2 regions of the Pontimonas salivibrio genome follow, and region 1 is predicted to be linked to the other one. Evidence: predicted binding sites of a transcription regulator. Region 1 holds the regulator's gene; the other holds the start of a gene.
The links. Region 1 encodes LexA, which represses DNA repair genes until DNA is damaged. Its sites were predicted from a motif close to TCGAACANNTGTTCGA; they were not measured.
Positions count from the first base shown of each region.

Region 2: a site for LexA is predicted at 8,076-8,091, ahead of recA (recombinase RecA). Genes of this name have one in related genera too.

Region 1 is NZ_CP026923.1:1,188,230-1,198,388, reverse strand. It holds gene C3B54_RS06025 (NADP-dependent oxidoreductase) at 1-609, opposite strand, end outside; gene C3B54_RS06020 (hypothetical protein) at 791-2,095, shown strand; gene hflX (GTPase HflX) at 2,130-3,767, shown strand; gene C3B54_RS06010 (creatininase family protein) at 3,799-4,350, opposite strand; gene lexA (transcriptional repressor LexA) at 4,419-5,054, opposite strand; gene C3B54_RS06000 (LysM peptidoglycan-binding domain-containing protein) at 5,261-5,593, shown strand; gene C3B54_RS05995 (histidinol-phosphate transaminase) at 5,645-6,757, shown strand; gene hisB (imidazoleglycerol-phosphate dehydratase HisB) at 6,754-7,353, shown strand; gene hisH (imidazole glycerol phosphate synthase subunit HisH) at 7,356-7,991, shown strand; gene priA (bifunctional 1-(5-phosphoribosyl)-5-((5-phosphoribosylamino)methylideneamino)imidazole-4-carboxamide isomerase/phosphoribosylanthranilate isomerase PriA) at 8,102-8,848, shown strand; gene C3B54_RS05975 (SseB family protein) at 8,835-9,587, shown strand; gene C3B54_RS05970 (DUF1844 domain-containing protein) at 9,684-10,031, opposite strand; gene C3B54_RS05965 (helix-turn-helix domain-containing protein) at 10,158-10,159, opposite strand, start outside.
Region 2 is NZ_CP026923.1:1,346,588-1,365,670, forward strand. It holds gene C3B54_RS06755 (hypothetical protein) at 33-557, shown strand; gene C3B54_RS06760 (DUF3293 domain-containing protein) at 627-1,109, shown strand; gene C3B54_RS06765 (DUF805 domain-containing protein) at 1,215-1,601, opposite strand; gene C3B54_RS06770 (class I SAM-dependent methyltransferase) at 1,699-2,322, shown strand; gene dapF (diaminopimelate epimerase) at 2,359-3,252, opposite strand; gene miaA (tRNA (adenosine(37)-N6)-dimethylallyltransferase MiaA) at 3,299-4,285, opposite strand; gene miaB (tRNA (N6-isopentenyl adenosine(37)-C2)-methylthiotransferase MiaB) at 4,290-5,813, opposite strand; gene C3B54_RS06790 (regulatory protein RecX) at 5,859-6,764, opposite strand; gene recA (recombinase RecA) at 6,785-7,867, opposite strand; gene C3B54_RS06800 (DUF3046 domain-containing protein) at 8,200-8,436, opposite strand; gene C3B54_RS06805 (helix-turn-helix domain-containing protein) at 8,476-8,796, opposite strand; gene C3B54_RS06810 (CinA family protein) at 8,917-9,501, opposite strand; gene pgsA (CDP-diacylglycerol--glycerol-3-phosphate 3-phosphatidyltransferase) at 9,506-10,210, opposite strand; gene C3B54_RS06820 (FtsK/SpoIIIE family DNA translocase) at 10,264-13,206, opposite strand; gene C3B54_RS06825 (ribonuclease J) at 13,300-14,979, opposite strand; gene dapA (4-hydroxy-tetrahydrodipicolinate synthase) at 14,998-15,975, opposite strand; gene C3B54_RS06835 (LuxR C-terminal-related transcriptional regulator) at 16,228-16,956, shown strand; gene thyX (FAD-dependent thymidylate synthase) at 16,972-17,706, opposite strand; gene C3B54_RS06845 (thioredoxin family protein) at 17,790-18,245, shown strand; gene C3B54_RS06850 (DUF4395 domain-containing protein) at 18,229-18,723, shown strand; gene C3B54_RS06855 (OsmC family peroxiredoxin) at 18,878-19,083, shown strand, end outside.

The DNA of each region.
Region 1 (10,159 bases):
GCGCGGGCTTGCCGTGCCAATCACGACCGCTCCGAGGTCCCGAAGTAGTTGACACATCACCACTCCGACACCCCCGGCTGCGGCGCTGACGGCGACGACATCTCCGGGTTGGACGCGCTGTGATTCCACAGCAGCCCACGCTGTCTGTGCGGCGACGGGTAACACTGCCGCGTGATCGAATGTGATCCCGTCCGGCTTTGCCATGACGAGGTCGGCGGGGGACACGATGATGTCGGCCATCACACCTTGTCCGGTGCCCAGCACTTCTTGGCCCACTTCGACGTGGGTGACATTTTCGCCCACAGCAATCGCGATGCCAGAAAATTCGCGTCCAATGCGAGCCGGTAAATCAACGATCGGGGTGTGTCCTCGACGCATTTTGCTATCTGCGGGGTTCAGACCGGCGGCGATGACGCGGACCGAAACCTCGTCGGGGCCCGGATCACCTGGGTCTGGTTCGTGGACGAGAGTGATGACGTCTGGGGGACCGTAGCGGTCGTATTGCGCTACTCGCATGCTGGGGCCTTCTTTCTGGGCGCCTGCGGTTGTGGAGGGCAAATCGAGACGTCTTCTCGTGGTTTTCACCAGTGTAGTAGTGGCCTCTGACACCCGGGCCGGGGTGTGTGAGGGTATGTGACCCACTCGCGCCGGCTAAAAAACCGCGTGCCCGGGTAACCTCGGCGGGTCCAAGTCTCGCGATCGGCTTCTTTATCGGAAAAAACCGAAGAAAAGAAAAAACCGAAGAAAAAAAGTCTTGAACTTTTTTCGAGTCTCTACTTAACTGTGCGCCATGTTGACCCGATGGCGAGTCACGACAGATGGGCTACACCCTGAGGGTGTGTGGCCACCACACAAAAACGCCTCCCGTAAAGCCCGTGGCGCACAGCTTCCTCAGGGTCGCCCTGATTCCGGGCGGCCCTTCTTCGCTTTCCGATTCCCACTCACTCTGGGGGTTGTACTCGCTGCGGGAATCGCCGTGGCCGGCACCGTGGTGGCACCACCACTCTGGGCCACAGGCAGCGAATTAGAAGACGACTCTGCGGTGATGATCGGCTCTGACGGGGTCGTCTACTCGCTCAACATCGACACCGCCGTGGCCACCGCGGTGGACACCATTTCCGGTGACACTTTTGGCTACACCGTCACCGGCCTTGAAGCGGACCCCACCACCAACACCCTTTATGCCGTCAATCAGTCGATGGACGCCAACGTGTTGGCCTCCATCGACTACGACACCGGAATATCGACACTGATCGAATCCGACTACGGACCTGACGAAGTACTTGACGCCCTCGATCGCACCGAAGACGGCACCTTTTATTTAGCTCACGTGCCAGACCTCGATGGTGTGAGTGCTCACCTGTCCACACTGTCCATCACCGACGGTGCTTACGCCGAAATCGGCACCACCGACCTAGCGGGGGGGGGGGGGGGTAATCAGTACGTTTCAGCCCTCGTCTCGGTAGCTGACACCCTTTACGCGTTTATTTCCGGAGGAGCTGACGCGCTCTACCAGCTTGATACCGATACGGCTGAGCTCACCCTCGCACAAAGCGCCAGTGGCGACATGGCCGGAGTCACCATCGTGGCGGCAGATAACACCGCCGATGACACCGTGTATTTACTCGCTCGAGAAACCGACAACAGCCTGTCTCTTTACACCAACGACTTAGCGGGAACCAGCACCCTGGTCGGGGCTATCAGTGGGCTGCCCCTTGGTGTCGACGCCGGCAACTTCGCCATCGCCACCCTGCTCGAGAGGGAACGCGCAGAAGACGACACCGAAGAATCCTCCGGACACGACTCCGGAGGCAGTGAACCAGGTGGGAGCGGGGGAGGTGAGCGTGAGCCGGAGGACTCCGACGGTGTTGACACCGTCCTCACCTCGCCGCTCCCACCTGCCAGCGCACCACAACTTGCCCCCACCGGACCGGTTCTTGCGTTAGGGCTTGGAAGCACACTGGTCGGCTTAAGTCTTGGAACGGGGGTGGGTGTGCTTCTCGGGCTTGGCATTACTGCCGCCCTGGTTGGACCAGGTGGCTTCTCACGGGCGAGGCGTGGAAAACATCCTCGCGCCCACAGCGAACGACCCTAGAGCGGACGGTGCGCTCGCAGTACTCTGTAGGCACATGAGTGAATCGTCCAAGCGGGTAGACCCCATTGATCGAATTCTCTCCCGCGCGCCCGAAATGACAGACTCTGCGCCCCGCGCCACCGTATTCCACATTGCGGATGATGCCGCCGGTGAGTCCGACACGGTGAGTGCCTCTGCTGTGCTCGGTGCCGAAGAAAGAGACCGACCTCGCACAGCAAACGCGAGCGCTGATCCCACAACCGGCGATCTGGACCTGGAAGCCAGAAGTGGTCTGCGCCGTGTCGGAGGGCTTTCCACCGAACTCGAAGACGTTACTGAGGTGGAATACCGCCAACTTCGACTAGAAAACGTCGTGTTGGTGGGGGTGTATCGACACGGGGACATCGTTGATGCCGAAAACTCGCTGCGCGAATTAGCGCTGCTGTGTGAAACAGCTGGCGCAGCGGTCATTGACGGTGTCTTGCAACAGCGTGATCGACCAGACCCCGCCACCTACCTGGGTAGTGGAAAAGCCAGAGAGCTTGCCGACCTGGTCGCCGATGTCCGCGCCGACACCGTCGTGGCCGATACTGAACTGGCTCCCAGCCAGCGCCGTGCCCTAGAAGACGTGGTGGGAGTGAAAGTGATTGACCGCACAGCGGTCATTTTGGACATTTTTAGTCAACACGCAAAAACCCGTGAGGGTAAAGCCCAAGTGGAGCTTGCGCAGCTGCAGTATCTGTTGCCACGTCTTCGTGGTTGGGGTGCGTCGATGAGCCGCCAGGCTGGTGGTCAAGTCGGTGGCGCCGGAGCCGGAATGGGCTCACGTGGTCCCGGTGAAACCAAAATTGAACTAGACCGCAGGCGCATCAACCAGCGCATGGCGAGGCTTCGAAGCCAAATTGCCGGTTTTGCTCCTGCGCGCGCGGGAAAGCGTAAAAACCGGGAGCGAAGCAATATCGCTTCGGTCGCAATCGCGGGTTACACCAACGCCGGTAAATCCTCACTGCTCAATCAACTCACCGGTGCCGGCGTGATGGTTCAAGACGCCCTATTTGCCACGCTCGATCCGACGGTGAGAAAAGCCCAGACCCCCGATGGCAGGCCCTACACACTGAGCGACACGGTCGGTTTTGTTCGCTCCCTGCCCCACCAACTGGTCGAAGCGTTTCGATCCACCCTGGAAGAGGTGGCCGATGCCGACGTCATCGTCCACGTTGTCGATGGTTCTCATCCCGACCCTGCCGCCCAAATCCACACCGTGAGGCAGGTGATTATCGATGTGGGGGCGAGGGATATTCCAGAAATTATCGTGTTCAATAAATCCGACCGGATCGATTTTGACCGCGAAGTGGAACTGCGCGGGTTAGAACCCGGTGCAGTGTTTGTCTCAGCCTCCACAGGTCAGGGAATTGACGCCCTCCAAGCGGCAATCGCCGACGTGCTCCCGCGGCCGACCCTGCACCGCCACCTGCTCATTCCTTATGACCGCGGTGACCTGGTCGCCCTCGTCCACGACACAGGGGACGTGCTGGCGACCTCCTACGACACGTCAGGCACCAGCATGGAGGTCATGCTGGACGAGAAAGCTCTTGCCGCGCTGGAAGATTTCGTCCTGGACAATGACAGCACTCCCACGGCACCAGCCCAGTCGGCCACACAGTCGGCCACAGAGTCGGGCACAAGGTCTTAGTCCGTTGCTGTGATGGCTGAGGCCTGCGGCCTCACTGCTCAGAGTGTGCTTCCAGGTAGCCGTCGTCGCCTGGTTCGCTAAACCTCAACGCGTCCACCGCCTGGAAGGTTGCCTCAGGGCCGTGTTCAATCGCGACCCACACTACGTGTGCTCCGGCGGTGCGCAGGGAGCGAAGGATGGGGCTTAGGGCTTCGCGGTCATCGGCGGTGGAGACCACGATGACCTGATCGGCCCAACCAAGAAGTGAGCTGATGGTGTCCGAGACCACCTGGTGGAAACCCTCCAGCGAAAGATAGGCCTCACCGGGTGGGGTGTGGGCGCCTGAGGCGTTCGCGCTCGGTCCAAGCCACAGGGTGGGGGTTGTCCACCAACTCGCCACTTCGGGAATGGCGGCGTTTAGTTCCGCTCGAATGCCCGATGCCGCCGCTTCGACGCGCAAAATGTCTGAACCCAGTGGGGCATCGCCTGCACCTGAATGCAGACTGGCGATTGGTAAGAGCACCCTGAGTGCGCCATCAGGATGACTCGACCGGACGCTCGCGAGCTGTTGTGCACTGGAGTGGAGAAGATCACGACCTGACATGGTGGTCAGGTTACTCCCGTGGTGTCCCCACCAACAGGGTGTCGCGAGTACAGCGTGCCGCTAAGGCCCTAGTCGACCTTACGCAGGACGGTGACGACCTTGCCCAGAATGGTGGCTTCATCACCCAAGATGGGTTCATAGGCTGAGTTTTGGGGCAACAGCCAGGTGTGGCCATCTCGCTGTTTAAAGACCTTGACTGTGGCTTCGCCGTCAAGGAGAGCAGCAACAATCTCGCCATTTTCTGCAGTCTTTTGTTCCCGAATGACCACGTGGTCGCCATCGCAGATGGCGGCGTCAATCATCGAATCTCCGACCACGGTCAACATGAACAGGTTGCCGCTGCCCACCCACTGGGTGGGCAGGCTGACGATTTCTTCCACGTGCTGTTCGGCGGTGATGGGACCACCGGCGGCGATGCGGCCCACCAGGGGGATTGGCACCATGTTGTCTTCCAAAGAACTGACGGGGGCGACTGGCGCATCGGCTTCGGGGGTCAGGCGAATGAGGACCTCGAGGGTTCGCGCCGTGCCGGGGTGGCGCCTGATGTAACCGGCGCGCTCAAGCTGGCCCAACTGGTGGGACACGCTCGAGGTTGATGTGAGGCCGGTGTTCTCACAAATCTCTCTCATGCTCGGGGGAACCCCCCTGGAGTCGAGACTGTGCTCGATAAAGGCCTGGATGCGCTGCTGCTGTGGGGTCAACATAAGCACCAGGTTAGCGCGTTTCGAACACTTTTGTGAAACATTCTTTCGAACGTGTCGCGCCAATGTCAGTGGTCCCCGGTGAAATTATCTGCGTTCGGTAGTTGACAGCGTCAGCATTCGAACATATATTCGAAACAGAGATTCGCTCCCGATCCTCCCGGCCGAGGATCGGGAGCGGAACTCAACAGCCAGACAAGGAGAACACCATGTCCCTCACCACACTGACTAGCCCCGCCCCGACTGCCAGCGCGCCGCTTCGTATTACCCGGCGCGGACGCCTCGTTCTCGTGGGCCTGATTTCTCTGCCCGTGTTGGTGATGTCTTTGCTCTTTGCCACCCCGGGTGCTCAAGCAGGCGCGGAAGACGGCACCGTTGAGCTCTACACGGTTCTCGCCGGCGAGTCGCTGTGGGACATCGCAGAGGACATCGCACCGGAACAAGACCCGCGCGTGGTCATTGATCGTCTGCTGAGTGCCAACGGTCTGACAGCAACAGGACTTCAGCCGGGTCAACAGCTGATTATTCCCTCCGGCTTATAGGCTGCAGCGATAACCCCCAACCTCGGGGCTGGCGGCCCGTACGATGGGGTTGTGGAACTTTCCGACCTGCCCATCCGAGATGACCTTCAAGGGAAATCTCCCTACGGTGCCCCCATGATTGACGTTCCCGTCACGCTAAACGTCAACGAAAACACCCACAGTGTTCCCGCCGAGGTGCGAGCGAGCATCCTTGAGGCACTTTCTGGGGCACTGGAGAACATCAATCGCTACCCGGACCGCGAATTTGTCGCCTTGCGCCTGGCGCTAGCCGACTATGTGAACGACGGTGCGAAAGGGCACAGCGCGCCGGTCACCCCCGAGTCAGTCTGGGCGGCAAACGGGTCCAACGAGGTGTTGCAACACGTCCTGCAGGCTTTTGGTGGTCCGGGGCGAAGCGTGTTGGGCTTCCCGCCCACCTACTCGATGCACCCCATCATCGCCGAGGCCACCGGAACCCAGTGGGTCACTGCTGCCCGCGACGCCGATTTTGAGATCTCTCCTGCCACCGCAGTGGCTGCCGTAAAAGAGCACCAACCCGACGTGGTGTTTTTGTGTAGCCCCAACAACCCCACCGGGACGGGCGTGTCTCTGGAAACCATCGAAGCCACCTACGACGCGAGTGATGCGATGGTGCTCGTCGATGAGGCCTACATTGAATTCGCTCCGGATGATCACCCCTCAGCCCTGCGGTTACTAGAAGGCCGGCCGCGGCTGATGATTTCTCGCACGATGAGCAAAGCCTTCGCCTTTGCCGGGGCACGGCTTGGGTACCTGATTGCTGATCCAGCCGTAAACGACGCGCTCCGACTGGTGCGACTGCCCTATCACCTCTCCGCCCTCACCCAAGCAGCCGCCACCGCTGCCCTAGCGCACCACAGCACCATGCTCGCTACCGTCGAGCAAATTCGAGAGCAACGAGACCGCCTTGTGACGGAACTCACCAAAATGGGCTACACCGTCTGGCCATCGCTGGCGAACTTTGTCCTCTTCGGGGGAGTGGTAGACCCTCACGCCACCTTCAGGGGCCTTCTCGAGCGTGGGGTTCTCGTGCGAGACGTCGGAATCGAACACACCCTTCGGGTGAGTGCGGGCACACCCGAGGAGACCAGCGCTTTTCTTGAGGCTCTCAGCGATGTTGACGCGCTGGCTAGACTGGAGAAATGACTAGAAGCGCCAGCATCCAGCGCCAGACCAGTGAATCCACCGTCAGTGTGAGCCTGAACCTGGACGGCACCGGGGAAAACAGTATTTCTACCACGGTGCCCTTTTTCGACCACATGTTGACCGCACTGTCCAAGCACTCATTGATCGACCTCACCGTGGAATCCCACGGGGATACCGACATTGATGTCCACCACACCGTGGAAGACACGGCCATTGTCTTTGGTCAAGCACTGCGTGAAGCACTCGGCGATAAAGCCGGCATTTCACGCTTTGGTGATGCCCTGGTGCCGCTCGATGAGGCGTTGGCCAGAGCGGTCGTTGACGTATCCGGAAGGCCCTACTTGGTGCACACCGGTGAACCAGAAGGGTTCGAACACCACCACATCGGGGGTCACTTCACCGGTTCTCTGGTGCGCCACGTCTTCGAAGCCATCACCATGCACGCCATGTTGACCGTGCACGTGAGTGTGTTGGCGGGGCGAGACCCCCACCACATCGCGGAGGCCGAATTTAAAGCCTTCGCCAGGGCTCTGCGCAAAGCGATTGCTCCCGACACCAAAGTGACGGGTATTCCCTCCACCAAAGGGGCGCTCTAGTCGTGGCAACCACACCCCACGTCGTCGTCTTTGACTACGGCTCGGGAAATGTCCACTCTGCGGTGAAAGCGCTCGAGCGGGCCGGCGCCAGTGTGTCGCTCAGCGCCCATCGCGAAGACGCCATGAATGCTGACGGCTTAGTGGTCCCCGGAGTGGGGGCTTTCGCCTCTGTAATGGAGGCACTGGGTAAAAAGCGTGGCGGCGAAATCATCGAACGCCGACTCGCGGGCGGACGGCCCGTATTGGGTATTTGTGTGGGATTGCAGATCATGTTTGACCGCGGGGTGGAACACGGTGTGGACACCCCGGGTCTTGCGCAGTGGCCCGGTGTAGTCGAAAAACTTGATGCTCCGCGGCTGCCGCACATGGGCTGGAATACCGTGGATGCCGCGAGCGGCAGCGACCTTTTTGCCGGTGTCGAGCACGAGCGTTTCTACTTTGTGCACTCCTACGGCGTGACCCAGTGGAGTCTTGAACCCGGCCCACAATTTGTGGCCCCGAAGGTGAGTTGGAGCGAACACGGCCAACGGTTCGTGGCCGCAGTAGAAAACGGCCCACTCAGTGCCACACAGTTTCACCCCGAAAAATCGGGCGATGCGGGAATCCAGCTCTTGACCAACTGGCTCGGGCGCCTATAGTAGGTGGGTCAGTCCGGCCTGTGCCCCTAAGGGAAGAAATGGGCCCGGTTGCTGCATCTGAACACTCTGAACGCTTTCCGACGCGACACTGAGGGAAAAATCCGCACACTATGGCCGTTTCTTCTACCCCCAAGTTGGTCCTTCTGCCCGCCGTTGATGTCGCTGACGGCAAAGCCGTCCGACTCACCCAAGGGGAAGCAGGCACAGAAACCGCCTACGGCGACGCTGTCGCCGCCGCGGAAGAGTGGGCCCGCCTGGGAGCCGAATGGATCCACCTGGTCGACCTCGATGCCGCGTTTGGTCGCGGATCCAACCGCGGCACCATCAAAAAGGTCGTGAAAGCGGTAGGGAAGAAACTCAACGTCGAACTCTCCGGCGGAATCCGTGACGACGAGTCGTTAGAAGACGCCCTCTCCACCGGTGCCGTGCGAGTAAACCTCGGTACAGCAGCCCTAGAAAACCCTGAATGGACCGCCCACGTCATCGCCGAATACGGCGATGCCATCGCGGTGGGGTTGGATGTGCGCGGCGAAACCCTCGCCGCCAGGGGATGGACACAAGAAGGCGGCAACCTTTTTGATGTGCTCGAGCGACTAAACGACTGCGGCTGCGCACGTTTCGTGGTGACAGATGTGACCAAGGATGGCACCATGCGTGGACCCAACGTGGAGCTGCTTCGCCAAGTATTAGAAAACACCGACCACTCGGTGATTGCCTCGGGAGGTATTTCCAGCCTCGATGACATCGCCGAGTTACGCGAATTGGTGCCGCTGGGTCTTGAGGGAGCCATTTTGGGTAAAGCCCTCTACGCCGGTGCCTTCACGTTGACCGAAGCGCTCGACGTTGCAGGCCGCTGACTCAGCAGGAATCCCCTTTGATGGCCGAGAATTTCGGCCACACCCCTTCGCGGGCGATGATGGCAGCGCGCCGGAGCGTGTAGCCGAAGCGCTCGATCGTTGGTCCAGAGACCCCTCCGGGGCTGCGCAGTCAGAAGTAGTCGAATCTCTTCGAGACAGCCGTGTGCTCGTGCCACTCATTGCCGAAGCCGGAGATTTTGGCCACACTCCTGAGGGGCGTGTGGTGGAAAAAACACAAGAGCTCTCGATTGTTACCGTCGAAGGTCCTGACGGCCAGCCAGTGGGCCTCATGTTTTCTGATGTGGAATCGATGGCGAATTGGCGGTCAGAGGCGAGACCACAGCCGGTGGAAGCGCTCCGCGCTGCCGCCTGGGCTCTAGAAGAAGGCCTCACCCGGTTGGTCATCAACCCGACCACTTCCACCGAGTGTGTTCTTCGCCGAGGGGCTTTGGTCGCATTAGTGGCCTCACAGCCCTACACGCCGCCGTGGGAAGACCCCGAAGTGCTCGACGCCATTGTTCGGGGGTTAGGCAGTAAAGGGATCCTGCTTTCCGTGCGAAGCGGCTGGGGTGAGCCGCCAGCACCGGGGGCTGACCTCATCGTCGAGGTGGGTTTAGAGCCGGGTTTGAATCACGCGGAACTTGCCCAACTCCACAGCCAATGGTCGAGCGCGTGGGGTGGGGAAGTGGTGTTAAACCAGAGAGTTGACGGCATGCGCCTGGAAATTATTGCCCTCTAGGTCAGAAAACCTGGTTGTCGTGTCGCGCATTGTTCGGGCTGGACGGCAGTAGCGCGAGGATTATGGGGGCCGTCTGGCAGGTGTGAAACCAAGTGGTTAGTTGACCGGACCGGTGTATTTCTCGCCGGGGCCCTGGCCGGGAGCATCCGGGTAGGTGGACGCTTCGCGGAAAGCCAATTGCACGCTGCGCAGGCCGTCTCGTAACACTCGCGCGTGGTGGTCACCAATTTCTGGTGCCGCGGCGGTGATCAAGCCGGCCAAAGCGGTGATGATCTTTCTCGCCTCGGCTAGGTCAATTTCTTCTTTGGGATTGTCCGACAGGCCACATTTGACGGCTGCCGCAGAGAGCAGGTGAACACACACTGTTTGAATCAGTTCCACCGCCGGCACATCGCCGATGTCGCGCTCGGCATCCAACAGTGCTTCTTCTAATTCGTCGCTCATTGCTCTCCTTCAGACGTTCCCCCAGAGTATCGGCCCTTCTTCTGGGCTTTCTTTGCACCCGGGACCACACTTTGTGTTGGCGAATGCAACAACGCGGTTGTTCCCGCCGTTCGAGGGTGGCTGCGATC
Region 2 (19,083 bases), 160 kb from region 1:
CCTCTCGTGGGCTCCTTGGCCGGAGGGATGAGATGAGTCTGTATCTGTTAGCAGGACGATTCCTGCACATTGTGCGAGAGCCCCAATACCCAGAGCTGGTCACCCTGCTCGCAGAAGACCGCGCGTTACTAGAAGGTGCCCACCCTGGTGGACCAGGAGCCGTGTGTGAATCATTTGACCGGCTATTCCCCTGGGCCCTCCACGTGGAGCGCTGGGCCCTACCCCGCGACTTCTGGTCGCTTCGAGAAACCGACATTGTGCGCCTGGAGCATCCCATCACCCCAGAGCCGTTGTGTTGGCGCTTCGAAGGGCTCCGCGCCACAGTTCCGGCCAACAACAGTGGGCAGGCTGGCTCTATCTATACCGGCACCGACACCGATCCACACAGTGCCGATCCACACAGTGCCGAGGAGGTCACCGGGTTTATCCCTTTAGCCGACCTGGAGCAGGCTAAGGCCGATCTGGAAAAGGAGCTTGAGAGCGTGGGCTTCTATCCCTGGTTTGAGGATGCCGCGAACCTCACCGCAGAGTTACCGTGTAACAAACACAAGCGATGAAGCCTTTACTCCGGGCTCCTGGCAGACACTTTTCGACACAGTGCGGCTGTCGCCGATTACTCTAAGCAGATGAACGACAGTGCCCTTGAAGAGTTGTATTTCGCCACCGCGCTGGAGCTGGCGGATGCGAAAGGAAAGACCTGGAGGATCACCCCGACGGCGTTCGACGGTGACGACGCCTCCAGTATTTTGGCGCCCCACACGGAAGCGTTCATCCTGACCGCCGAAAACCCCGAATCTTCGGGAGAGTTCACACCCGAAGAAAATGCAGCCGCCACGGCGAGTCTTGCCCACGAATTAGACCACTCAGGGCTGATCACGAGAGCTTGCCCCGGATACGCCCTGGACTCCGACCACGTCGAACCCGGCTTTGCCGTAATGGCTGCCGCGGACAATTCTGACTTGATGCGGGAGTTCACCGTCGATCTCGCCAGGAGTTACCGGCAAAACGCGATCTTCCACCTCACCCAAAAAGGCCTTGGCATCATTGGAGTCCTTAGACCCGAGTTGCAGGCCTTTCGCACAGTGCGAATTACCCCACTGGCGCACTAGTCCAGCGCCCCACGGGCCAAATCGATAACGGTGCCCGAACACCAGACACCTCCACGCAAACACCATCACCCACGGTGCAGCCCCCACACCGGCCACAAGGCACGGCTAAACCGACGTGGTGGGGGGAACTCTGCCCGGTGGCACATCAGTAACCACGTTATGCGGAAGCTTCGCTGGTTGGGCAAAGAGGACAGCCAACACGATCAAGCCCACAAACGGCAGCAGGAGGAAAAACAGCCAGGCCCAGCTCAGGCCAGCGTCACGCAGGCGGCGCACTCCGACCGCCAGCGAGGGCACGATGACGGCAAAGAACCAGGCAACACCGAGACCACCAAAAATCGCGCTGGTTCCGGAAGAGACCAGAAAGCTGAAAAGCGTGAACCACCAAAACTCGGACCGTGATGCACGCCCGGAAAATTCCGCGTATTTGCGAAACACGGTCTGGATCGCCTGACCGAAAGACATTTCAGGGGCGGGAGTCATTGTCGTCATGAGCCAAGGGTATTACTGAACCCTTGGCGGTGGCTTAGACAAACCTTGGAGGTATCGCTACGGGAAGTGAGCAATCAGCAGAAGTAGTCTTAACCCTGTGGCGACCGAGCATTACTTCTCTGAAGACCCCGACTCGGCCCGCCATGAGCGGAGCGTGGCTTTAGAACTGGCCGGGCGCAGGGTGGAACTACAGACCCTTTCCGGCACCTTCTCGCCAGAGGGGCTCGACCGGGGCACTGCAGCACTGCTTCGACACGTTCCCACGCCGACGGGTAACACCCTGGTCGATGTGGGATGTGGCTGGGGGCCACTCGCAGTCACCATGGCCACTATGGTCCCTGACGCCACCGTGTATGCCGTCGATGTCAATACCAGAGCATTAGAAGCCTGTGCGGCAAACGCCGCGAAGCTCGGCCTGGACAACATTGAGGCCTTCACCCCCGACCAGTGGGAGGCTCGTACTCCTGACACTGCCCCCATCGACACCATTTGGTCCAACCCCCCTATTCGCATTGGGAAAAAAGCACTCCACGAGTTGCTTCGCACGTGGCTTCACCGACTGGCACCCGAGGGCCAGGCCTGGCTTGTGGTTTCCAAAAGCCTTGGCGCGGAAACGCTGTTGCGCTGGATTAACACTGAACACGATGGGGCGTTTCACGGCATTCGCGCGGCCCGCGATAAAGGTTTCTGGATTCTCCACGTCACCCCCACAGGGTCCTGAACCGGAGACGTCGCCCGGCGTAAAGCGTGAGGGTAGTTAGACCTGCACTTCAGTGGCAAACACGTGCACAGCGGGCCCTGAAAGGGCCACATGTTCGCCCTCTTCTGTGGGGAACATTCGCACCGAAAGTTGCCCCCCGGGGACATCCACGCGCCAGTGGTGAGGCGCAGCATCGCCCACAAAATGGCGCGCAGCGAGAGCGGCGGCAGCTGCTCCGGTTCCACAGGAGAGTGTTTCTCCCACACCACGCTCATATACCCGCATGCGAATGTGACCGACACCGTCAGTAATGAGGGGATCTTGAGGCACCACAAACTCGACGTTCACCCCGTCTTCGGGAACCGGGCGCACGTCAGGTAAGGCCGACAAATCGAGTGCGTCCAGCTCGTCGTTGCTCGCCACAATCACCACCGCGTGGGGGTTCGGGACCGAGAGTCGAAGGGCCGGGCGAGGCACATCCAGACCGGGTACGTGCACGAGTGTCTCAGTGTCTACCAGCTGCCAACGGCCCAAGTCGACTTGGTAGTGACCGCTGTTCGACACGGTGACGTCTCGCACACCGCCCCTGGTGGCAATAGGCAGCGTTTGGCCGGATGTGAGAGCAACTAAGTCGTGTCGAACAAGAAAGTCCACAAACACCCGAATGCCGTTTCCACACATTTCCGCGAGTGACCCATCGGCATTTCGGTAATCCATAAACCAGGTCGCCTCTCGCTCTTCTGCCAACAGTGCTTTCACTTCGGGCGAGTCAGCTGTTCGTGCTGCACGGAGAATTCCATCCCCTCCGACACCGCGGTGTCGATCGCAAAGGGCTTGGACCTGTGCGGGGGTCAAGTCGTAGAGGCCATCGGGGTCAGCAAAGACCACAAAATCGTTACCTGTTCCGTGGGCTTTTTCCACCGGGAGGGTCTGTGCGGGAGTCGATGCCATACCCCGAGCCTACAAAGCAAAGCGCGATGTATCGCGCCAGGGGTAATTACCCCCGGCCTCTCTGACTGGCGGGCTGTAAAAAATAGTCGGCAACTTCCGTTTCCACCGAGTCGCCGCTGGCGTTGATCCAGTGAATATTCTCATCTCGTCGAAACCACGACATTTGTTTCCTGGCATACCGTCTGGTGTGCTGAGAAACCTGCTCTTTCGCCTCAGGCTCGGATGTTTCACCATCCAGATGATCAATCACTTCTCGGTAGCCAATGGCTTGAGCTGCCGTCTTTCCCAACCCGGCCTCTCGCAGTGTGCGCACCTCGTCGACGAGTCCCCGCTGCCACATCTGTTCCACCCGCTGGTTAATGCGAGCATCAAGCCATTCCCAGGGGCCGGCAAGGCCCACTACCCTGCAGGGTTGGAACCACCAGGACCCTCTTGCCGCAAGGCTCGCACTGGGTGGCTCCCCAGTGAGTTCCATAATCTCTAGGGCACGAACAACCCGACGGGGATTGTGCACATCAACGGCGTCTGCCACCTGGGGGTCCTTTTCGCGCAGTAGCGCCACCAGGGACACCAACCCCTTGTTCTCGAGTTGGGCCTCCAGTCGGTCTCGAATCTGTGGGTCGTGGCCTGGGAAGCGAAAATCGTAAATCACCGAGGAAACATAAAGACCAGAGCCTCCCACCAGTAGAGGCACCACTCCCCTGGCCTGCGCGTCGACAATAGCCTCCCTGGCCATTCGTTGGTAGTCCTCGACGCTGGCTTCAGCGGAAGGCTCCCAGGTGTCGAGGAGGTGATGGGGTACCTGTGCCCGTTCTGTCGGGCTGGCCTTCGCGGTGCCAATATCCATGCCCCGATAGAGCTGCATCGCATCAGCGCTCACAATTTCCACGCTCAGACCGCGCTGTGTCGCCGCCTTTGCGACAGCGATTGCCGTGGCGGTCTTACCCGTTCCTGTGGGTCCTACCAGTGCCCACATTGTCGGGCTAGCCATCATGTGCGCTGAAGCCTGGTCGACCGGTGAGGAAGCGGCCACCGGCCTACTGGTCTCTTAACCGGATGGGCAGACCCAGCGACACGGGACCCGATGCCGCGGAAGCTGGTGTGGGGGCACCACACGATTCGGCCTGGGCGCGGTCGTAGGCATCCCCCGCCCGGGTGCGTCTCACCGGGAAGCCTTCAGGGCTTTGCGGGTCGGCAATGAGGAAAAATGGCCGGGCATCGCTCACGGTGGCATTCATCACATCGCCCGGTCGAGGGGGCTCTTGCCCTTCAGCTAATCCGACGTGAACCAATCGGCCGTCTTGGGCCCGGCCGGACACTCGGTGGGTGTCCTCATTTTTTCGACCCTCACCCGTAGCGATCAGCACTTCCACATCACGCCCCAGCTGTCGCTTGTTTTCTTGCCAGGACATATCGTCTTGGAGTGCCACTAGGCGCTCAAAGCGCTCCTGCACGATTTCTTTGGGAACCTGGTCGGGCATTGTCGCGGCCGGGGTTCCTGGTCGTATCGAATACTGAAAGGTGTACGCGCTGGCGAAGCGCGCTTTTCTCACTACTTCGAGAGTGTCTTCAAAGTCTTGTTCGGTCTCCCCCGGGAACCCCACGATGATGTCGGTGGTGATGGCTGCGTGGGGAATTTTTTCTCGCACGCGATCGAGAATGCCGAGGAATTTTTCACTGCGGTAACTGCGCCGCATGGCTTTCAGGATGGAGTCAGAGCCAGACTGCAGCGGCATATGAAGCTGTGGCATGACCGAGGGGGTTTCCGCCATCGCATCAATCACGTCATCGGTGAATGCCGCCGGGTGCGGGCTGGTGAAGCGAATGCGTTCAAGGCCCTCAATGTCGCCTGCCGCTCGCAGGAGTTTTCCAAAAGCCCCGCGGTCGCCAAATTCGACACCGTAAGTGTTGACGTTTTGGCCCAACAGCGTGACTTCGAGCGCACCGTCGTCGACCAAGGCTTCGACTTCGCGCAGGATATCTCCCGGCCGACGGTCTTTTTCTTTACCGCGCAGGCTGGGCACAATACAAAATGTGCAGGTGTTGTTACACCCCACCGAAATACTGACCCAACCGGAGTAGGTGCTCTCTCGTTTGGTCGGCAGTGTGGAGGGGAACACTTCCAACGCTTCGAGGATTTCGACCTCGGCCTGCTGGTTGTGCCTGGAGCGCTCGAGGAGCGTGGGAAGAGAACCCATGTTGTGGGTACCAAAGACCACGTCGACCCAGGGAGCCCGCTCCACAATCCCGGACTGATCCTTTTGAGCCAAGCAGCCGCCGACGGCGATCTGCATTCCCGGCTTTTCGCGCTTTTTTTCGGCAAGGTGGCCGAGTGTTCCATAAAGCTTGTTGTCGGCATTTTCTCGAACCGCGCAGGTGTTAATCACAATGACGTCGGCTTCTTCACCGGCAGCTGCTTCGTGAAAACCTGCCGCTTCCAGGGAACCCGCCATACGTTCAGAGTCGTGAACGTTCATCTGACACCCAAAGGTCCGCACTTCGTAACTACGGCCAGACCCAAACAGATTCGGCGCGTCGGACTGGACTTCGGCCTCGCTCAGGGTCTGGGTGTGTGCACTCACCCTGACAGTCTAAAACCCGGTGGCCTAACGGCGGCCCAGTGGGGTGACCCATGCACTCGCGGAGTCGGGTGAGGGGGAAAACCTCACACCGCGAGTCGAACCACTATCCGGTTCGATGTCAGGTCCGCCCTCTGGCTCATCGACGACCATGCCCACCACGCGGTAGACCTCGGGCCCTTGATACCCACGGCGGGCAAGGAACCCCACCAGTCGACGTACCTGAACCTGGCGATCAAGGCCGCGAAGTACCCGCATCCTTGAGCGTGCCAACTCTTCGAGTGTGTCGTCGCTCACCTCATCGAGACCACCGACTACCTGGTCGATAATTCCTCGGGGAATACGCCTTTTCACCAGAGCCTGTTTGATTCCGACAGGGCCCATCTTTTTCGACTCGCTCAAACCTTGTGCGAGGTCGTGGGCTAGCTGCGCATCATCGATCAGGTGCTTATCTTGCAAACCGGCGATTACCTCGTCAATCGCCCAGCGCTCCACCCCACGATCGGCGAGCTTCTGTCGAAGCTCAGCTTCGGATCGTGCCCTGGCAGCCAAACTGCGAAGAGCAATCTGACGAGCAGTCGCGAATGCCGAATCGTCCACAGCGCCATCGGAGCCATGGGAGCCATCCTCCTCGGACGCGCTCTCCTCCACACCGCTAGGAGCTCCCTCGCTAACGAAGGGTAACCCCGCCATGGCGCGCGCCTGTTGCAGGTCAATGACCTGCCCCGGCCACAGCGGGACAGGTTCGCTCGACTCGGGTTGCACCCCCGGTTGTTCATGCTGTGGGGGCTGAGCGTCGTTCGTACCCTCTGGGGAGCCGCTGTCCGATTCAGTCACGGGTGCTGTGGCACTGCGGGGGAAGGCGATGACTTCCGCCACACCCTCCCCTGCAGTGCCCTCTTTGCTTGGGCTGTCTTGCGATGAAGTAGTCATAAGAGCTGGCTGGGGAAGCCTTACGCGCTCTTCTCAGCGCGTTTTTCTTCTAGCGACTCCACAACGGCTTCCACGCCATCTGCTTCGGCCACGTTCTCGCCCTTAATTTGGGCGATACCGAGCTGCTCGAGAATGCGGCGTTCGATTTCGTTGGCGATCTCGGGGTGTTCCAGCAGGTAGCGTCGGGCATTTTCTTTACCCTGACCCAACTGGTCACCCTCGTAGGTAAACCAGGCACCGGACTTGCGCACCAGGTTGTGCTCGACACCGAAGTCGATGAGGCTTCCCTCTCGGGAAATACCGATTCCGTAGATGATGTCGAATTCGGCTTGCTTAAACGGCGGCGCCATCTTGTTTTTGACCACCTTGACCCGAGTGCGGTTACCGACCGCATCGGAACCCTCTTTCAGGGTTTCGATGCGTCGGATGTCGAGGCGCACTGAGGCGTAGAACTTGAGAGCTTTACCGCCTGAAGTGGTCTCCGGGCTTCCAAAGAAGACACCAATTTTTTCCCGCAACTGGTTGATGAAAATCATCGTGGTGCCGGTGGAATTCAGACCACCGGTCAGTTTACGAAGCGCTTGGCTCATCAACCTAGCCTGCAGACCCACGTGGGTGTCGCCCATTTCGCCTTCAATTTCAGCGCGAGGTACAAGCGCAGCGACCGAGTCGATCACGACGAGGTCGACTGAGCCGGAGCGCACCAACATGTCCGCAATTTCGAGGGCCTGTTCACCGGTGTCCGGTTGGCTGACCAGCAATTCGTCGATGTTCACACCGAGGCTTTTGGCGTATTCGGGGTCGAGCGCGTGTTCCGCGTCGATGAAGGCGGCAATACCGCCTTGGGCTTGGGCGTTGGCGATGGCGTGGAGCGTCAGGGTTGTTTTACCCGACGATTCCGGTCCATAAATCTCGGTGATGCGACCTCGGGGCAGACCTCCCACTCCGAGCGCAACGTCTAAGGCAATGGAACCGGTGGGGATGACAGCAACGGGTGCGCGTTCTTCCGAACCCAGGCGCATCACCGAGCCTTTTCCAAACTGGCGGTCAATCTGTGCAAGAGCGGCGTCTAGCGCCTTCTCGCGGTCGGAATTTTGGGTCATGATGACTTACTCCTCGCTCATTGTGGGTGGCTGCCTATCGGCTGTCGTCCTCCGCGTGGCCCCGTAAGGCCCTTGGTCTCTCGACAAGGCGTTGGGGTGTGACAGAAGCGGCCCCACGGTAGCCGGCCACCACCGACACTTGTCGGTCCTGGCCCACTTCTGTGGGAAACGACAGGCCATCACGCCCTGGGGACGAGGCTAGTGCCATTCGAACGAATATTCGAACAGCCGCTCTGCGGCGTGTCGATAACGGTGTCGATAAGCCGGCGTTCGAGACCTGGCAGCCGACACTTTCACGACCACGCCACAAAGCTCTACACGGCGAGGACTTTTTAGGCCGGCGCACCCTCTGGCGGTTTTGCAATACCCACCCCGTAGCGCCTCGGACCAGCGACATCCATTTCGTCACACAGTGCTTTCCAGACCACGGCGGGGGCATCTCCGCGAGAAAGTGCCTCCTGGGCGGTCACACCGCCCAGGGCGCGCATCACCAGATCGCGCACCAGGGTGCGCCCACCGGTGACACCAAACTCATCGGCTACGGCACGATCGAATTCGCTTCGCGTCACAGTATTGAGCGTCGCTGTCGCACGGTGAGCAGTGATGCTCTAGCGCTGGCTGGCACCCACGGGACCGAGGTCGCGGTAAAGCTCGTCGGGCAGGGTGTCTGGAACGTTGGAGACGGGGGTGAGCTCTTCAAACATGGAGAGTCTCTCGCCGACTTCAATCAAAATTTCTGACAGCGGCGATTCGAGCGCTTCAGCGATCGATTGAAGAACTTCGCTGCTGGCCTCTTTCTGGCCGCGCTCGATTTCACTGAGGTAGCCCAGAGCAACGTTTGCTCGCCCCGCTACTTGGCGCAGGGTTTTACCACGCTGCAGACGGTAGTCACGCAACACATCACCAATTTCGTGTCTCATCAACACCACGGGGAACACCTCCTTCTTAAACCGTGAACCACACTCTAACCAGTTTTCCTTGCCATCACTCGGGTAAAACCCTGTGACCATTCTGTGTAGCTACTGAAGATAACGACACTCCGCCACATTTTATTCCCGAGTATTGGTTCTTCCAGGAGGCGCTTCAGGCGAAGCCTGCAGGGCGCGTTGTAGTAGCCCTAGCCCAAAAGACACAGTGGCTTCGCGCACCTGGGCTCTAGAGCCCACAAGGCCCAACTTTTCTTCCCAGACTCTCCCATCGGGGCTCACCACCGCAATAAACACCAAACCGGCAGGTGCACCGGAAATGGGATCCGGATCGGGTCCTGCCACTCCGGTAGTCGACACCCCCCACACGCCAGAGCCAGAGCCAGAGCCAGAGCCAGTAGCGTCACCCCTCAAAGAACTCTGCACTCCCCTGGCCATGGCCACGGCGACTTCCGCCGTCGCGGCACCGGTAGTGGCCAGTGTTTCTTCATCCACACCCAACAGGTGGTGTTTCACCGTGTTGCTGTAGGCAACGACACCACCCAACATGACAGCGGATGCCCCCGGTATAGCCACCAGGGCCGAGCACAGGTCACCCCCGGTGAGTGATTCCGCACACGCCACCATCTCACCGCGGGTGCGAAGCAGCTCCACCACCAAAGCGGCGTCGCCTTGCTGAGGAAGAGTGTCGTTACCCACCTGGTTCACCCGATTAGGCGGTATCTGCCCGAGAGGAATCAGCGCCAGGATCAACCTCCGGATCGACACCGGTCAGCCGATCTCCGCGCAATGCGCGGATGAGGTAGTCAAGACCTGTTACTACGGTGAGTGCCACGGCGATGATCATCAGCACGTCGTTCAACACGAACACCCAGTCGCCAAAGAGGAGCCAGGTGGGGGCCAGCCAAGAAGTCAAGGCGACCGCCTGGGACACTGTTTTTGCTTTGCCACCTCTCGAGGCGGGAATGATTCTGGTGTTGGCCACCACCAGTCGAAACACGGTAATCCCCAGTTCACGACCCAAGACCACGATGACGACCCACCAGGGCAACTCCGCCAGAAGCGCTAAACCCACAAACGCCACACCGGTGAGGGCTTTATCGGCAACCGGGTCAAGGAGAATGCCGGAACTGGTCACCAGGTTTCGACGCCTGGCTAAGGCCCCATCAATACCGTCGCTGGAAATGGCCAGAATAAACACGGCGGCAGCTGCCCACCGCCAGACACCCCACTGGCCGTCATCGAGCAGTAACCACCACAGCACGAGGGGGGCAAAACCTATGCGGATCACGGTGATGATGTTCGCCAGGTTGCCGGCACTAACCGGGCCATCGCCTGCGGACACCACACGCCCGCGGAAGCGGGCAGTGCCTTTGGCACCGGAGCCGGTGTGTGGTGAGGCGGTCTTATCGGCCATCACACACCTCCCGAAGACTGACCGGTGACATCGCGGGTGAGCCAGAAAAGAGCTTAGAAACGCTCCGACTCGTTTGCATCCTCACCATCGTACTCGGCACGAGTGGGGTCAAACTCGCCCGCATCGTGAGCTTGGTGGGCACTGGCAGGCTTCGGCCGAGCAATGTCAGAGTGCGCCTGCTCGCCGCCACCACCACCAGCGTCGCCACTGTCAGGGCTTCCCTCGATACCTGGTGGAGGGCTCATGCCCTCTGGTGGTGTGGGAATGTCGGCGGGGTCTAACTCAATCGTGAGTTGTTCCTCTGGAGCTGGGGCAGGTGTGGGGGCGGGGGCCGCCACCTGCTCACCGCGCAGACGGGCCAAAGCCGCGGGAAGCTGTTCGATCGCGACCAACACTTCACGGGCTTTTGACCCTTCGGAGGGCCCGACAATGTCTCTGGATTCCAGCAGGTCCATGAGGCGCCCGGCCTTCGCAAAACCGACACGTAGTTTGCGCTGAAGCATGGAAGTGGAACCAAATTGGGTGTTTACCACCAGTTCGCAGGCTTGCAACAGCACATCTAAATCGTCACCAATGTCGGCGTCTGGTTTGGCCTTATCGACGGCCTGTGCTTGAACGTCGTGGCGGTATTCGGGTTCTGCTTGGCGCTTCACGTGGGAGACCACTTGGTGGATTTCATCCAAGTCCACCCAGGCGCCCTGGACGCGGGTGGACTTATTGGCGCCCTGGGGAATAAACAGGGCGTCGCCTTGACCGATCAGGCGCTCCGCGCCCGGTTGGTCGAGGATTACTCGGGAGTCGGTCATGGACGAGACGGCAAAACCCAGACGTGAGGGGATGTTGGCTTTAATCAGACCGGTCACCACGTCGACGCTTGGTCGCTGGGTGGCGAGCACCAAGTGGATTCCAGATGCTCTGGCGAGTTGGGTGATGCGCACAATCGAATCTTCCACATCGCGGGGGGCGACCATCATCAAATCGGACAGCTCATCGACCACCACGAGCAGGTAAGGGTAGGGCTCGAGGGTGCGGTTCAGACCAGGGGGTAGTTCGATGGTGCCGTCGATGACGGCCTGGTTGAACTCGTCAATGTGCTTGAAACCAAAACTGGCGAGGTCGTCATAGCGCTGGTCCATTTCGGTGACCACCCAGGAGAGCGCTTCAGCAGCCCGTTTGGGGTTGGTAATAATTGGGGTGATGAGGTGTGGAACACCCTGGTAGGCGGAGAGTTCCACCCGTTTGGGGTCGACCAGAATCATCCGCACCTGGTCGGGGGTGGCCCGCATCAACACGGAGGTAATCATCGAGTTGATGAAGCTCGATTTTCCAGACCCGGTGGCACCGGCCACCAACAGGTGGGGCATTTTTTGAAGGTTGGCGGCAACAAAACCACCTTCGACGTCTTTACCGAGTCCCATCACCAAGGGGTGGGTTTCATTCTCGGCCACACTGGAGCGCAACACGTCACCGAGGGTGACAATGTCGCGGTCGGTGTTAGGTATTTCCACACCGATTGCCGATTTGCCGGGAATCGGCGACAGAATGGTCACTTCGTTGCTGGCAACCGCGTAGGAAATGTTCTTTTCTAGGCGGGTGACCTGTTCGACTTTCACCCCGGTACCCAACTGCACTTCATAGCGAGTGACACTGGGGCCCCTGGTGAAGCCCACCACCGTGGCATTCACACCGAACTGTTCAAATACTTGGGTCAGTGACGCGACCACTTGGTCGTTCACGCTACTGCGCGATTTCGCAATAGAGCCGGCTTTGAGTAGCGCCATCGGGGGTAGGGTGTAGGGCCTGGCGGGAGGCTTCGGAGCCGCGCTGCCCGGCACGAGAGCCGGTTCGTCGTCTGCTTCTAAACCGACGGCAACCTGGTCGCCGTCTTGTTGACCAGAGACTGCGTCTTCGGCGGCACTGAGCGCATCCCAGACGCCGGTGTTGCCCACCGGCGAGGCGTGATCCGCACCATCTGCTGCTGGGCCGGTCGCAGCACCACCTGATTCACCGTCTGGATCAGTGTTTTCTTGCTGTCGACCACGGCGCCACCACGGGATATTTGAGTCGTGATCAACCGGCATCGTTTCTGCCAGGTCGTCGATATCGACGTATTCGACGTCGGCCTCACCGACCAGATCCGATCCGGCCTGCTGTTCGTTTCGCTGGGCAACGAGGTCTCGTTTACTGGCCCGGGCCTCGGCCCAGGCGCTCTTTCGATCCTGCCAGGAGGCGGCGATTTCGTCGGGGTGTTGGCCAAAGAGGTAGGCATAGGCCTCGATTAACCGCGAGCCAATCTGAGCCGGTGGGGTTTTGGTGAGCACCAACAAGGATCCGGCAATCACCACCACTAAGACGGGCCAGGCAATCCAGAGTGACCCGGCACCGAGAAACACCAACGCTTCGGCAACACCGAAACCCAAGACTCCCCCAGCTTGGCCAAGGGTCTCCAGGCTTGCCTCGCCCACAACAGGGCGTCCTGCTTCCAAGTGGCTGATGCCGGCCACTGCCACCATGAAGAGCGTCAGGCCAATGCCGATCCGGGCATTGGCTGCTGCTTTGGTGGGGTGTCGAAACAGCCATATAGCCAGTAGTAACAGGATGAAGGGAAGCGCGAACGATAAACGACCAAAGAAGCCGGCGAAGGTGTACAGCGAGAAGGTAGTCGCCCAACCCACTCCGTAGTTAAACCATTCGATGACAATCCCACCCGTCGCCAATACAAACAATGCGAAGGGCACACTGTCACGGCGGTCATCCGGGTGGACAGGCTCGAGCGGGAAGAGTCGAAACACGGAGCCTGTGGCTTGGGAGACAACGCGCCAGGCTTTAGAAAACCCCGATTCGTAAGGCGTGGTCACCGGAACGGGCGGTGTGGATTGAGGGTTTCTCACAATCCGTCTGGTCTTCGGCAGCTCAGTATCGGGTACGCGGGGTCGACTGCGGGGCGTGCGCCCCGTTGTTCCCTGCACACGCGCGGTCGTGCCCTTTGTGGCCATGGATTTCAGGCTAATCCCGTGGGGCTCTCTGACCCCGGAGGACACGCGACTGGGCCAAAGCGCGCCCTATCGACCCAACGCTAAATATTGCCCTTATGCCTCGATCACGATCGGCACAATCATGGGCCGCCTGCGATGTTGGGTGTTCACCCAGCGGCCGACCACCCGGCGGACTACTTGGCTAAACCCGTGTGGGTCTCTGGTGCCCTGACCGGCGGCTTCCTCGAGGGCTTTCAAGATCGCGGGGCGGACATCGTCAAAAACGGAATCGTCCGGGGCGAAGCCCCGGGCGTGAATTTCTGGTCCGACAATGATCTTTCCGGTTTGAGCGTCGATGGCGAGGAAGATGGAGATGAAACCCTCTTCGGCCAAAATGCGTCGGTCTTTCAAATCGGCGTCAGTGATTTCTCCCACGGTCGAGCCATCCACGTAAACAAAGCCGATGTCGATTTGGCCGGTCTGCTTCGCACGACCCTCCACGAGGTCCACCACGGACCCGTTTTCACAAATCATCACGTTGTCTCTCGGCACACCGGAGTCGACGGCGACTTCGGCATTCGCCCGAAGGTGCCTTGCTTCACCGTGGATGGGCATCACATGTCGGGGTTGGACAAGGTTGTAGACGTAAAGCAACTCTCCGGCTGCGGCGTGGCCGGAGACGTGGACTTTGGCATTTCCTTTGTGGATCACCTGAGCGCCGAGGTCAATCAGCCCATTAATCACCCGGTAGACAGCATTTTCGTTTCCGGGGATCAGCGATGACGCAAGAATCACGGTGTCGCCTTCGCCGATGGCGATGGTGGGGTGTTCACGGTTGGCCATCCGGGAAAGTCCCGCCATCGGCTCGCCCTGCGAGCCGGTAGTCATGTAGACGATTTTGTCGTCTGGCATATCGGGTGCCTTTTTGGCGTCAATGAGAGCGCCTTCTGGTACCCGAAGGAAGCCCAACTCTTTGGCAATACCCATATTGCGCACCATGGATCGACCCACGAGGGCCACCCGGCGGCCGTTTGCCACCGCGGAATCAATCACCTGCTGCACGCGGTGGACGTGGGAGGAGAAGCTCGCCACAATCACCCGGCGCTTTGCGTGGTGGACCACTTGTTCCAATACGGGACCAATCCCCCGCTCCGCGGGGGTGAAGCCTGGAATGTCGGCGTTGGTGGAGTCGGCCATCAGCAGGTCCACCCCTTCTTCGCCGACCCGGGCAAAACCGCGCAGGTCGGTCAGGCGACCATCCAATGGCAACTGGTCCATTTTGAAATCTCCCGTGTGCAACACGGTTCCTGCAGTAGTGCGAATAAACAGGGCCAGAGCATCTGGGATGGAGTGGTTCACCGCCAAAAATTCCACATCGAAGGGGCCAAGCTTTTCCCTTGTGCCCTCTGACACGGTCAGTGTGTAGGGGGTGATGCGGTGTTCTTTGAGTTTCGCTTCAATGAGCGCCATGGTGAGTGTTGAGCCGACCAGGGGAATATCGTCCCGGATTTTCAACAGGTAAGGCACGGCACCAATGTGGTCTTCGTGTCCGTGGGTCAACACGATGGCTTCAATGTCGTCTATGCGGTCCCTAATGGGAGCAAAATCCGGGAGGATCAAATCCACCCCGGGTTGGGTTTCTTCAGGGAACAACACCCCCGCGTCGACGACGAGGAGTTTTCCACCCAGTTCAAAGACGGTCATATTCCGCCCCACTTCACCAATTCCGCCCAGCGGAATAATGCGAAGTGTTTCGGAATTTAGTGCGGGGGGATCGAGCAGAGGTTGGGCCACCGTGGGCTCCTTCAATATTTAGCGGGTGGTGCCTGCCACTTTGGGCAGTGCGCCGCCGGCGGCCGCGTTGCGGTCGGGACGGAAGTTAGAAAAGTCGACTCCTGGGACACCGGATACTTCATCGATGTCGGCTTCGATAATGGCCGCCTGGTCGTCTTCTGGACCCACCAGGGGCAGTCGCACCCGCGGTGACGTGATGTGACCCAGGCCGTGGAGGATGTATTTGGTGGCCACCGTGCCAGGTACGTGGGTCATCGTGGCCCGGACGAGGGGCTCCAGAAGCTTGTGGGCCTCTGTGGCCTCCGGCAGGCTGCCGCGGTTTACCGCGTCCACCATGATCCGGTAGGGCTCAGGGGCGATGTTTGCGGTGACACTGATCATGCCCACTCCCCCAATGGAGAGGGTGGGAAGGGCATTGCCGTCATCGCCGGCGAAATACATCAGGTCGGTTTCGTTTAACACCCGGCTGACTTCCATCAGATCGCCCTTGGCGTCCTTCACGGCAAGGATGTTGGGGTGTTTTGCCGCACGAAGAATCGTTTCGTAATTGATGGGCACACCGGTTCGGCCCGGGATGTCATAGAGGATGACGGGTAGGTCAGTGGCGTCGGCAATCAGACGGAAGTGGGTGAGAATGCCCGCCTGGGTGGGCTTGTTGTAATACGGGGTGACCACCATGACCCCATCGGCGCCCGCTTTTTCCGATGCCTTATAGAGCTCGATGGCGTGAGCGGTTTCGTTGGAACCACCACCGGTAATGATCTTGGCCCGACCGGCAGCGACCTGCTTGCCCACGGTGACCAGTTGCAGTTTTTCTTTATCCGTCAAGGTGGAGGTTTCACCAGTGGTGCCGGTCACCACAATGCCGTCAACGCCCTGGTCGACAAGCCCCGCCATCAACGCTTCGGTTGATGGCCAATCCACTTCGCCTTCGGCGTTCATGGGAGTCACCATCGCGACGAGGACCTGACCGAAGGGGTTTTCTCGAATACTCACAGCCTCCAGGCTACCCGGCCCTTGCGTCGGTGTCGTCCACAGGATGCTGCGCACGCTGCGGGGTCTACCGAGGCCGCTCGGCGCCCCAATCACTGAGGAAAGCGGGTAAAAACCAGATTGACCGGGTAAAGCATGCAGAAGCCCGCGCATTATCTGAAGAAACGTCGCCTCAAGCGGTTACGTTCAGCCACACAGTGTCCTGCGGAACACTCCAGCCAGGGACCACCGCAACAGACGTAAAGGACTGCCCCCATGACGCAGAGGGTCGATGCCGAAGCGCTCATCGACTCCGGCATTCTCGAGTGGCCGCGGTCAGGGTCCGGCACAGCACACTCAGCAGACCAAGCCCTCGAGCGCTACTGCGCCCATCTCGTGATCAAAGTGTTCGGCCAGCCTCCCGCGAGCGGTGCCGCTGTCCTGCGTGTCACCGAGCGAGCCCAATGGATCTACCTGGGGGGCTTTGGAAGTACTCACGACATCTCAGACTCCCTCGGAGGTGACCCCTCAGCGTTCGGCACCTCCTACCTCGCCGCTCTCCGGGAGGGCTCTCAGCACATACCCCTCGAGCCTTCGCCTAGTGGAACACGACACTTAGTGGGAATCGACTCGCCCTATTTAGGTGTGATTGCCCTCGACCTCACTGCAGCCCTCTCCATCAGCCCAGGAGCCTTTGAGTTAATCAAACACAGCACCCAATTTTTCTTAGGGGGCCTTCCTCTCACAGAGAGCGCCGGAGGAGTGCGTCGTTTCAGTGGGGATGCCGAATCCTTTTTCTCCCCCCGGCAGTACGAGGTTCTTCAGCTGGTCGCTGACGGAAAGTCCAATACCGAAATCGGCAGAAAACTCTCGATTAGTGCCTCGTTGGCCAAGCTCGAAGTCACGTTTCTCATGCACGCGCTTGGGGCACGCAACCGGCTCGACGCGGTGGTTCAGGCCCAGCGAAGCGGACTGCTTCCCATTTCCTCCACCCGCGCCGAATAGATCGTCGCTATGAACCTACGGCGCAACGCGTCCGTTCGCATTGAACGTTTCAGCCGTCATCGGCATGAGGGGCTCCCAGAAGGCTTCCATCTTTTCGGCAACCATTTCGATTTCTCGCTGCGGGAAGGACGGGAAATGTGTGCCTTCACGTGTGGTGCGGAGGCTTAGAAAGTTCATCAGCGAGCGCGCATTCATGGTCACGTACATGGACGAATACAGCGAGACGGGCAGTGACACTCTGGCGACTTCCCGGGCGATACCCGCATCGAGCATGCGGGTATACGCCTCGTAGCCTGCGGTGCAGGCGGCTTTGATTTCGTCGACGGCCATCTGGTGTTGTTCACTCGTGCCGTCTTCAAATTCGTAGGCGCCAGGTTTTCCCACCTGGACGAGTTTGCGCTCAGGACCGGGAACATAAAACACGGGACGCAGTTCCCGGTAGCGACCAGATTCTTCGTTGTAGCTGGCAATACGGTGTCGCATGAATTCGCGAAAGACAAAGATGGGTGCTTGCACGTAGAAGGTGAGCGAGTTGTGCTCGAAGGGCGAACCGTGTCGATCGCGCATCAGGTAGTTGATCAGCCCACGATCACGTTCGGTGGCTTGTTCACCGGCGGCAGCCCCTTCAAGGGTTTGCTCGCCCTGGGTGGATACCCGGGCAGCAAAGATCACATCGGCGTCGGAGGCCTGATGGCGGACAAGCTCCACGGTGACATCGGAGCGAAAAACGATTTCGTGATGTTCTGACACCCCTTCAGCATACGCAGACAACCTCCCGTCATTCTTTGTCACACACTGGCATCAGGGAACAACTGTGAATAGCGTTGTGGGACATGGATTCGACCCTCAGCATGTTGTTGATCATTGGCCTGGTCGTTCTAGCCAGCGCAGTGGGCGTCATCTGGCGTGCCACACGGTCACGGGTGAGCGCCCCGGGGAGTTCTGAGACGTCACCGCGGGTGCCGTCTGGCTACCTCGCGGTCGGAAAAACACTCACCATGTTGCAGGTCTCAGCACCGCTGTGCTCATACTGCGGTGCGATGCGAGGCATTTTGGCTGCCGCTGCCGAGCGCGACCCCCAGGTAGGACACGTCGAATACGACGTGTCGGAGATACCCGACGTGATCGAGTCGTTCACGATTCGACGCACACCGACGACGTTGTTGGTGTCCGCATCAGGGGATGTGCTTTTCACACTGGAAGGCCCCACGCCGCCTGGTGTGGTGAGCGATCACATTCACCGTGCCTACGAAGAAATCCAGAGGAGATCCGATGAATACCTCATCTAACCGCCCCGGTCAGATTGATCCGCGCGGGCCGCGCTTTGGCGCGGCCATCACCAGTGTGTTGCTTCTGGTGGTGTTAGCCCTCGTCCTGCCCGTTGCCGACACCCCCGCCTTTGATGGTGCCTGGTGGCTGTTTGTGGTCATTACTGCGCTATTTGCCTGGGGCACGCTTCTGGGGCCCGGCAAACACCCATATGGGGCATTGTTTAAGGCCCTTATTCGCCCCCGCCTCGCTCCACCTTCTTACCTCGAAGATCAAGCACCACCTCGTTTCGCCCAACTGGTGGGCTTGATAGTGAGCGCCGTAGGGATCACCCTGCATGTACTTGCCGTCCCCTACGGGCTAGTGATCGCCGCAGCGGTGGCGTTCCTCGCGGCGTTTTTAAACGCCGTATTTGGCCTGTGTCTGGGGTGTGAGCTCTATAACGTCCTCCTTCGCCTGCGTCGGGGTAGAGCCCCCGCAGGCCCTTCCACACCCTGAAGGGTGGGAAGTTCCTGAATACCACTCGCCAAAACCGTCAGATAGTGGTTGCATTAACTCGTCTTCGAAGAGCCTCGGCTCTGACCAAGGACTCCCGCAGAAAAAGCGCGGACTATCTCGTTCACGCCACCACCCCCAAGGAAGGGACACCACGATGGCTATTACCAGCGAAGCACGCACCCACTGGGAAGGTTCACTCACCGAAGGCCACGGTCAAACCAGTTTGCAATCCTCTGGAGCTGCCACGTTCGATGTGACGTGGGCAGCACGCTCTACCGGGGAAACGGGTAAAACAAACCCTGAAGAGCTCCTCGGTGCTGCGCACTCAGCCTGCTATTCGATGGCACTCAGCCACGCCCT